2 regions of the Peribacillus sp. 05N428 genome follow, and region 2 is predicted to be linked to the other one. Evidence: predicted binding sites of a transcription regulator. Region 2 holds the regulator's gene; the other holds the start of a gene.
The links. The regulator Rex, encoded in region 2, represses fermentation and respiration genes when NADH is low (regulators of the CRP and FNR family bind a similar motif). The targets are predictions, from matches to a motif close to TTGTGAAATATTTCACAA.
Positions count from the first base shown of each region.

Region 1 (4,827 bases), on a different contig from region 2:
GTATGTGTAGCCCACTCTAGAGAACGTGCATCCCATGGATCGTTTGAAATATTTCTTGATGCATAACGAGTGCTCCAATAAATGTTGTATACGATAAGCGCGAAACCTATTGCTAAGCCAACTGCCCCAATGAAAGAAAGCATATTCAATGGACCATAGCCAGTTGATTCAGAATACGTATACATACGACGTGCTTGCCCATCTAAACCAGTGATGAACATTGGGAAGAATGTTACATTAAAGCTGATTGTGATAAACCAGAATGCCCATTTCCCGATTTTTTCGCTTAACATGAAACCGAACATTTTCGGCCACCAGTACGTAAAGCCAGCAAGTACGGCAAATACAGTACCAGGAATCAATACGTAGTGGAAGTGAGCTACTAAGAACATTGTATTATGGTATTGGTAGTCAGCACTTGCCATGGCAAGCATAACCCCTGTTACCCCACCGAGTGTGAAAATCGGAATGAAAGCTAAGGAGTAAAGCATTGGGACGGTAAATACGATTTTACCTTTCCAAAGTGTGAACAACCAGTTGAATATCTTAACGCCGGTCGGAACAGCGATTGCCATCGTTGTGATGGAGAATATGCTGTTAACCATTGTACCTTGACCCATTGTATAGAAATGGTGAGCCCATACAACGAAAGATAGAGTGGAAATAGCTACCATGGAGATAACCATCGAATTATATCCATACAGGTTACGACGTGCAAAAGTCGAAATGATCTCACTGTAAATACCAAAGGCAGGAAGAATTACGATATAAACTTCAGGATGTCCCCAAACCCAGAACAAGTTCGCCCAAAGCATATCGCTACCGCCATTGGACATCGTAAAGAATTGAGTTCCGAATAGACGATCCATTGTCATCAACGCAAGTGCCACTGTCAATACAGGGAAAGCGAAAACGATAATGAAGTTTGTGATCAAGATAGACCATGTGAACATTGGCATTTTCATTAAGTTCATGCCAGGAGCTCTCATTTTCAGGATTGTTACGATAAAGTTGATACCTGTCAGTAATGTACCGATACCAGCTATCTGAATGGCAATTGCGTAATAGTTCGAACCGACTGATTCACTGAAATCGTTACTTGCCAGCGGGAAGTAAGATGTCCAGCCTGCATCAGGAGAACCACCAACTACGAATGAGATGTTAAATAGCATCGCACCCATGAAAAATAACCAGAAGCTTACTGCGTTTAAACGTGGGAATGCTACGTCACGCGCTCCAATTTGTAATGGTGTAACGATGTTCATTAACCCAATGATAAATGGCATTGCCATAAACAGGATCATCACGACCCCGTGTGTTGTAAAGATTTCATTATAATGCTGTCCATCCAAAAGACCGTTATCTGGAACAGCCGTTTGAGCACGCATCATGAGAGCATCGGCGCCACCACGGAAAAGCATAAGTAGTGCTGACAAGATGTACATGATACCAATACGTTTATGGTCAACTGTTGTTAACCACTCACGCCATAAGTAACCCCATTTTTTAAAATAGGTAATTCCTGCGACAACCGCGATCATAGTTAAGCCAATGGCAACCATCGATGCATAAATCGCAGGACTTGGATGAGGTACGGCAAATCGATCAAAGTAATCCATACTCTTTGTAACTCCTTTCGTAACGTTATTACATTAATGGTAATAAGTTAAAGCCTGCTTTACTATCGGACGTTCCTTAAATAATAATCATTCATGGTTCATGTTACTGTGGTCAGAATTTGTTGAACCTTCGCCTTCATCGGATTCTTTAGAATCATTTTCAGTTTCACTAGTATCTGATGATCCGTGGTTACTATGACCTTCTGGAGCTGGTGAAAACTTCAAGTGAGTTCCAGTGTATGTGGATTGCCCAACATGACCGGGCTCTAATAATTTATTGAATTTCTCTTCTGTGATTGGTTCAGCAGTAGCTTTAATTTCATCTACCCACTTAACATACTCTTTTGGAGGCATCACCTTAACGTTGAACGTTTGCTCGGCAAAACCAGACCCACTGAAGTTTGCATTTCGACCCATATAGTCACCTGGAGCATAAGCTGCTAAGTGTAATGTGTTAACCATATCGGACATCGCATATTTTTGTCCTCCAAGTTGCGGAATCCAGAAACTAGAGATTGGTCCGTACGAATAAAGTTTAAATTCAATCGGTCGGTTCGTTGGTAAAAACAGGTAATTGACTGTTTCGATATCTTCTTCCGGATAACTAAAGTGCCACTTCCAATTCGATGAAGAAGCATAAATAATTAATGGTTCCTTATCTTCATATCCTTTCGGGGTTGCCTCGACTTCAGAAGTCGATTGAACAGTAACAACTGAAAGGAAAGCGACGATTAAAATTGGGATTGCAACCCAAATTATTTCAAGAGTCTTACTTCCTTCAATGTGAGGTGGTTCATAATCTTCACGCTGTTTGGAAGCACGATATTTCATTATCATGAAGATATAAAGTACAACCACAACAAGAACGACAAACGCCATTGTCCAAATTGATATCATAATGACATTTGCTTGTGTCTCAGCTACAGGACCCTTAGGATCTAAGATCATTAATGGGTTATCGCAACCGGTAAGCACTGTGGCAATGGTAAAAAGTATAGTTAATAAAGCCCATTTCATTTTCATAGTACTACCCCTTTCTTATATAATAAAATTCCAATTGTTAATTATTCGGATAAAGTGTTACCATATTCACATATCCCGACATACTCATATTAATCCCAAGTTAAAAAAAAGACAATATAAAGTGACATCTGTCACATAAAGTTCATTAAAGAGCAGTAAGAAGATGGTAATTGAACAGAAATGTTCGAAAATCTTTCTGAAATGAAATATAATAACTATTTAAAATCTACTTGTTGAGGAGTTTACTTTTCTTTTAAGGATTTACTAGTGATTCAGCCATTTATCTTATTTTAATATAATTCTGTATAATTTTTACATTACACCTTAGCAATAACTCAAACTGAATATTCACTAATAATTTTCAGTTTAAGTGGTCCTTTCCATAGTCCTACTTAATCCTACTTTAATCAATGGGCCCTCACACCACCTTCAATAATCTGAATTTTCTGATAAATAAATTTAAATATTTGACTATGTTCTCTAACCATAACTTCAAATATAAAATGTTATTCCAAAATATCCACTCACAAATTTTTCATATTTCTTTCCTGGTGCATGAAATTTCAGACTAAGAGGTAATTTTAAAATCTCATTTAAGAATGCAATAGCCAATATCAAAAAATGAGTAAATGTTTAAATTTAAAAAAATTCTTAAAAGGTTGGATTTCCTTTGACAATTTAAGCATATATCCCATAATATAAAATAAAAGTTGCGCATGGTAAAAAAAAATGTAGAGGAGAAATATTGATGGAGTTGTCTAAAAAGTTATCATTGTATGATGGAAACAAGGGAGATTTCATCCGCATCAAACATTTAAATATTGTTGGCGTCATGCGGCGAAGGTTACTCGATTTAGGATTTGTTCCTGGAGCCGTTGTCGAAGTGATTCGCAAAAGTCCGTTAGGTGATCCTATTGCCTTCCGTGTAAGCCAAACATCCATTGCTTTAAGAAAAGAGGAGAGTCAAAAGATAGAAGGGGAGTTGATTCAATATGAGTGAGACGTTTCGAATAGCCCTTGCCGGAAATCCCAATACAGGCAAAAGCACTTTATTTAACCTTCTTACAGGTTTGAGGCAGCATACCGGGAATTGGTCTGGAAAGACTGTCGATATGAAAGCTGGAACCTTTTCTTTCAAGGAAAAGCAATATGAAATCATTGATCTTCCCGGGACCTACTCCCTATATTCAAATTCGTTGGACGAAGAAATCGCCAGGGATTACATCGTGTTCGAAAAGCCCGATGTCACTATTGTAATTCTTGATGCGACAGCAATGGAAAGAAACCTGAATTTGGCGTTACAGGTATTGGAAATGACCGAAAAAACAATCATCTGTATAAATTTAATGGATGAGGCGGAGAAATTAGGAATCCATATCAATGAAAGGGTTTTAATGAGGCGATTAGGCGTTCCCGTCATTAAAATTTCTGCACGAAACAAAGAAGGTATACCCATGTTGCTTGATACCCTTGATCGTTTATTAATGGGAGAAATACAGTGCACCCCTTTCCATATGCCCTATGATGATGAAATCGAACAAAGGATAAAATCTCTTGAACCAATGGTGCAAAAGATTTTCGGCGCTGGCCTTCCTACTCGATGGCTTACCTTACGTCTCCTGGATGGGGATAAGGACTTGTTGAGGCAAGTGGAAAAGAGAAATACCATAAATGAGGTATATAAATAATGGAGATGAACACATCGAAAGAACAGCATAATATGGATGAACTATTTCAACAGGCGGACCGTCTTTCCTCTTCACATATTCGAGATCGAATAGTCGAACAGCTGTATAAACAAAGTAATCAATTAATCAAAGCAGGAGTTACTTTCTCAAAAGCCCAACATAACGAGAGAACGGAAAAATTGGATGCTATTTTCACTTCTCCAATTTTCGGCTTTCCCATCATGTTGGTTATGTTGGGGACGGTATTCTACTTAACCATCGCCGGGGCCAACATTCCATCTTCAATGTTGGCCGACTTTTTCGGATGGGTTGAAGGTTATTTGACTGTTTCCTTTAATAATATCGGCGCACCTGATTGGCTACATGGGGTTCTAGTACTTGGATTATATCGCGGAACAAGCTGGGTGATCAGTGTCATGCTTCCACCTATGGCCATTTTCTTTCCTGTCTTTGCCCTACTTGAGAATTATGGATATCTTCCACGAGTAGCCTTCAAT
Region 1 is NZ_JBFTMS010000010.1:124,954-129,780, reverse strand. Features, by position in the region: gene qoxB (cytochrome aa3 quinol oxidase subunit I) at 1-1,619, opposite strand, end outside; gene qoxA (cytochrome aa3 quinol oxidase subunit II) at 1,707-2,642, opposite strand; gene AC1DIV_RS12275 (FeoA family protein) at 3,391-3,642, shown strand; gene AC1DIV_RS12270 (FeoB small GTPase domain-containing protein) at 3,635-4,330, shown strand; gene AC1DIV_RS12265 (nucleoside recognition domain-containing protein) at 4,363-4,827, shown strand, end outside.
Region 1: the regulator Rex is predicted to act here: its motif matches at 2,762-2,779, upstream of qoxA (cytochrome aa3 quinol oxidase subunit II).

Region 2 (4,827 bases):
TGCTCTCTCCTTTTGTCATCCGGGAATTAATATTCTTTGATACCGTTTCCCCTTCGTATCCGAGAGCCAGGTCCTGGAGGTGGAGTACTTCATTTCCGCTTTGCCTTTCAATCTGGAAAGAAAAATTCGCCGATTTTTCATCACCTTGCGGCTTGTCCAGTACATCCATCTTTTCGAGCTGTTTACGTCTGCTTTGTGCTCTTTTCGTTGTGGAAGCCCTTGTGATATTACGTTGGACAAAATCGCGAAGCTTTTCGATTTCCCCTTGCTGTTTCTCGAACAGTTTCATGTCCCGCTCATAATCTTCCGCTTTTCCCTCTAGGTAAGAACTATAATTACCATGGTATTTTTTCATGTTATTCCGGGAAATCTCATAAACCAGGTTTACTACTTTATCTAAAAAATAGCGGTCATGGGAAACAATGAGGACAGCTCCCTGGTAGCCTTGTAAATATTGTTCAAGCCAAGAGAGGGTTTCGATATCCAAATGGTTCGTCGGCTCATCCAGAATCAATATATCCGGTTTCCTTAAAAGCAGCTTACCTAATGCAAGCCTTGTTTTTTGCCCGCCGCTTAAAGTGGAAATTGGGGTAGAATAGTCAAAGTCGGCAAACTGAAGACCATGCAATACGGAACGGATATCCGCTTCATATTGATAACCGCCCTTCTCTTTGAATGCCACCATCAAAGTGTCGTATTCATTCAGCACTTTTTGGTAAACCGTTTCGTTTTCAAAGATGTCAGGTCTGGCCATATCAGCCTCAAGGCGACGCAGTTCCTTTTCCTGCTCTATAAGATCAGTGAATACAGTAAGCATTTCATCCCAAATGGTCAATTCGGATTCCAATCCAGTATCCTGGGCCATATAGCCGATGGTGACGCCTTTTGGTTTGATTATTTCACCGCCATCATGGGAAAGCTGCCCGGCTATGATTTTTAGCAGAGTGGATTTGCCGGCGCCATTTCGGCCGACAAGGGCAATTCGATCTTTATTTTGAACTTCGAGCTTCATATTTGATAAAATAAGTTCAGCTCCATAATATTTCGATAGTTGATTGATTTGTAATAAAATCATAGATTTCACCTCAATTGATTACTGTTAGTTTAACGTATTTTAGTTATTATCGGCAACAGCTTGGTTCCAAGCTGAAAGAAAAGCTGTTACATAAAGTGGAATAATAGTGTATGATTTAGGAGGGGTTACTTAAATGGGAGACTTAACGCATTTTAATGAACAGGGCAGGGCCAAAATGGTCGATGTGAGTGCTAAGCCTGAAACAACCCGGACGGCAGTGGCTCAGTCGAGCATTTTATTGAATGATGAAATATATGAATTGGTCACGAACCATAAAATGAAAAAAGGTGATGTACTGGCTGTTGCACAAGTTGCAGGAATCATGGCCAGCAAAAATACATCCAATATAATTCCGATGTGCCATCCCATTGCTCTGCAAGGGGTCAATATAGCCTTTGATTGGGAAAAAGAAGAACAAGGATATAGGCTTAGGATTGAAACGGAAGCTAAGACAAAAGGGAGTACAGGTGTGGAAATGGAAGCGTTAACAGCTGCATCCGTGACTGCCTTGACTGTTTATGACATGTGTAAGGCCATTGATAAGGGAATGGTGATCGGGCCTACATTCTTAGTGGAGAAAACAGGCGGAGTGTCTAGTAGCGATTATAAAAGGCAAGTAAAACGAACAGATAGAGATTAAGTTGAAAAGCATGTGTGAAGGCGGGGAAGAACAATGAACCATGACCCAAAGATACCGCAGGCAACAGCCAAAAGGTTGCCATTGTATTATCGATTTTTAAAGAACTTACATTCCTCAGGCAAACAAAGAGTTTCCTCGGCTGAGCTAAGTGAAGCCGTAAAAGTGGATTCTGCTACCATTCGCCGTGATTTTTCCTACTTTGGCGCGCTTGGGAAAAAAGGCTACGGCTACAATGTCAATTATTTATTATCCTTCTTCAGGAAAACACTAGATCAAGACGAATTGACCAAAGTCGCTTTAATTGGAGTGGGGAATTTAGGAACCGCTTTTTTAAATTACAATTTCATGAAAAATAATAATACAAAAATTGAAATGGCTTTCGAAGTTTCTGAAGAAAAGGTCGGCAAGCGAATAGCTGATGTGCCCATCTACCATATGGATCAAATCGATACACTATTGCAGGAAAATAATATTACTGCGGCTATATTGACAGTGCCTGCACAGGTAGCCCAGACGATAACCGATCGTCTAGTCAAAGCTGACATAAAAGGAATATTGAATTTCACTCCTGCACGGCTGACCGTGCCGCCATCCATAAGGGTCCACCACATTGACCTGGCCGTGGAACTTCAGTCGCTCATCTACTTCCTGAAACATTATCCGGTAGTGGAAGAAGCCGCTTTGGAGGAATGAAAAAACGCTGCAGCTATGCAGCGTTTTTTTATTTTTTCTTATTTTTTTGTGCGGCTTTAATCTTAAAGTGCAGCATGATCATGCGCAATCCCGATCCAAAATCAAGAGTCGCAATAAGGACAAGTATGTAGGCAAAGAGTCCCCATCCTGAAGAATTGACGGTTTGAATTGCGATAGCGGTAAAAAGAGCTCCTAAGCCTGCATAAATGATGCCCATGAATAATGGTGATTGCCGTTTCATAATAAACCTCCGATGAAGGCCTGTGCAGTATCTAGCATCTTCTCAATATCCTCCCGATATACCACTTGAAGGATGATAACAAGCGTGTTCATCGCAATATGAGCGCTCATGGATACGAGAATGCGGCCTGTTTTCGCATAAAGGAAAGCAAAAGTGAAGCCCATTGCCGTATATAAAAGAAGATGTTCAAATTCACCATGCGCCAAGCCGAAAATAACTGAGCTGATTAAAGCTGAAATAAAGAAGTTAAAGCGTTTATGAAGTGATCCGAAAATGATTTTACGGAAAATTAATTCTTCCAATATAGGTCCAATTACTGAAGTGACGAAAATGACCATGGGGACTTTGTAAATGAGTGAAATGAGTTGCTGCGTATTTTCAGATTCAGACTCCACCCCAAGCATTTGTTCAATGCTTCCGGCAATGCTTTGCGCAAAAAGAGCCATGAACACTCCTGCAATTGCCCATAATATGGACATGGATACGGAAGTTTGGTTTCTCGTGTCCAACTTTTCCCTCATATCTTTTCTCATTAAAAAAAGAATCAAGAATAAAGCAGCGAGAAAACTGAAAACTATCCAGTATGCTGCAGATTTCACTTCGAGTTCATCAGCCGGCATTCCGGTATAAGACCCGATCAGCATGAAAATGGGTACCCCGACAATACTGGATAATTGCATGGCAATATAAGTGATGATGACGAACCAATATTCTTTTTTCAAAAATGAAAACTCCTTTTATAGTCACCCATCCGCTTGGAACGTTACTGACATGGGGACAATCTATAAACGCATACTACAAAATGGTATCAAAAATTGGGGAAGAACACCACTTAAAGGTACCCCTAACATGACATTTCAATGACTATGTTTAGGAAATCATTATGCTAAAGTAGTTTACCCGTAATTTATCAGAAATTAATAAAAAATTTTCAATAAGATACTTGCAAAAAAGGCTCGGTTTATTTAATATTATAAATGTGTTAGCACTCGATGATGAAGAGTGCTAATAATCATGAAACAAATTATCAAGAGAATATGAGGAGGTTGTTTCACTTGTTAAAACCATTAGGTGATCGCGTTATTATTGAACTAGTTCAAACTGAAGAAAAAACTGCAAGCGGTATTGTTCTTCCTGATACTGCTAAAGAAAAGCCACAAGAAGGTAAGGTAGTAGCAGTTGGTACTGGCCGTGTCCTTGAAAATGGCGAACGTGTTGCTTTAGAGGTTGCCCAAGGCGATCTAATTATCTTCTCAAAATATGCAGGTACTGAAGTTAAATACGAAGACACTGAATACTTAATTTTACGTGAAAGCGACATTCTAGCTGTTATCGGCTAATTATACATCATACTTAACTGAACGAAAATTTTCTTAAATTTTAGGGAGGTACTTATAAATGGCTAAAGAAATTAAATTTAGTGAAGAAGCTCGCCGCTCCATGCTTCGCGGTGTGGACGCACTTGCAGATGCAGTTAAAGTAACGCTTGGACCAAAAGGTCGTAACGTGGTTCTTGAGAAAAAATTCGGTTCGCCGCTTATCACAAATGACGGTGTGACGATCGCTAAAGAAATCGAATTGGAAGATGCATTCGAAAACATGGGTGCGAAATTGGTTGCTGAAGTAGCAAGCAAAACAAACGACGTAGCTGGTGACGGTACAACTACTGCAACGGTTCTTGCGCAAGCGATGATCCGTGAAGGTCTTAAAAACGTAACAGCTGGTGCTAACCCAATGGGTATCCGTAAAGGAATCGAGAAAGCGGTCAATACTGCAATTGCAGAATTGAAAGCCATTTCCCAACCTGTTGAAAACAAAGAATCAATCGCACAAGTTGCTGCCATCTCTTCAGCTGATGAAGAAGTGGGCCAACTGATTGCGGAAGCAATGGAGCGCGTTGGTAACGACGGCGTCATCACAATCGAAGAGTCTAAAGGTTTCACAACTGAGTTGGACGTAGTAGAAGGTATGCAATTCGATCGCGGATATGCATCTCCATACATGGTTACTGATTCAGATAAAATGGAAGCTGTCCTTGAGAATCCATATATCTTGATCACTGATAAAAAAATCACGAATATCCAAGAAATCCTTCCTGTACTTGAGCAAGTTGTACAACAAGGAAAACCGCTATTATTGATTGCTGAAGATGTAGAAGGCGAAGCACTTGCAACTCTT
Region 2 is NZ_JBFTMS010000039.1:31,332-36,158, reverse strand. Features, by position in the region: gene AC1DIV_RS24165 (ABC transporter ATP-binding protein) at 1-1,075, opposite strand, end outside; gene moaC (cyclic pyranopterin monophosphate synthase MoaC) at 1,209-1,715, shown strand; gene AC1DIV_RS24155 (redox-sensing transcriptional repressor Rex) at 1,749-2,408, shown strand; gene AC1DIV_RS24150 (YdiK family protein) at 2,437-2,649, opposite strand; gene AC1DIV_RS24145 (CPBP family intramembrane glutamic endopeptidase) at 2,646-3,371, opposite strand; gene groES (co-chaperone GroES) at 3,705-3,989, shown strand; gene groL (chaperonin GroEL) at 4,048-4,827, shown strand, end outside.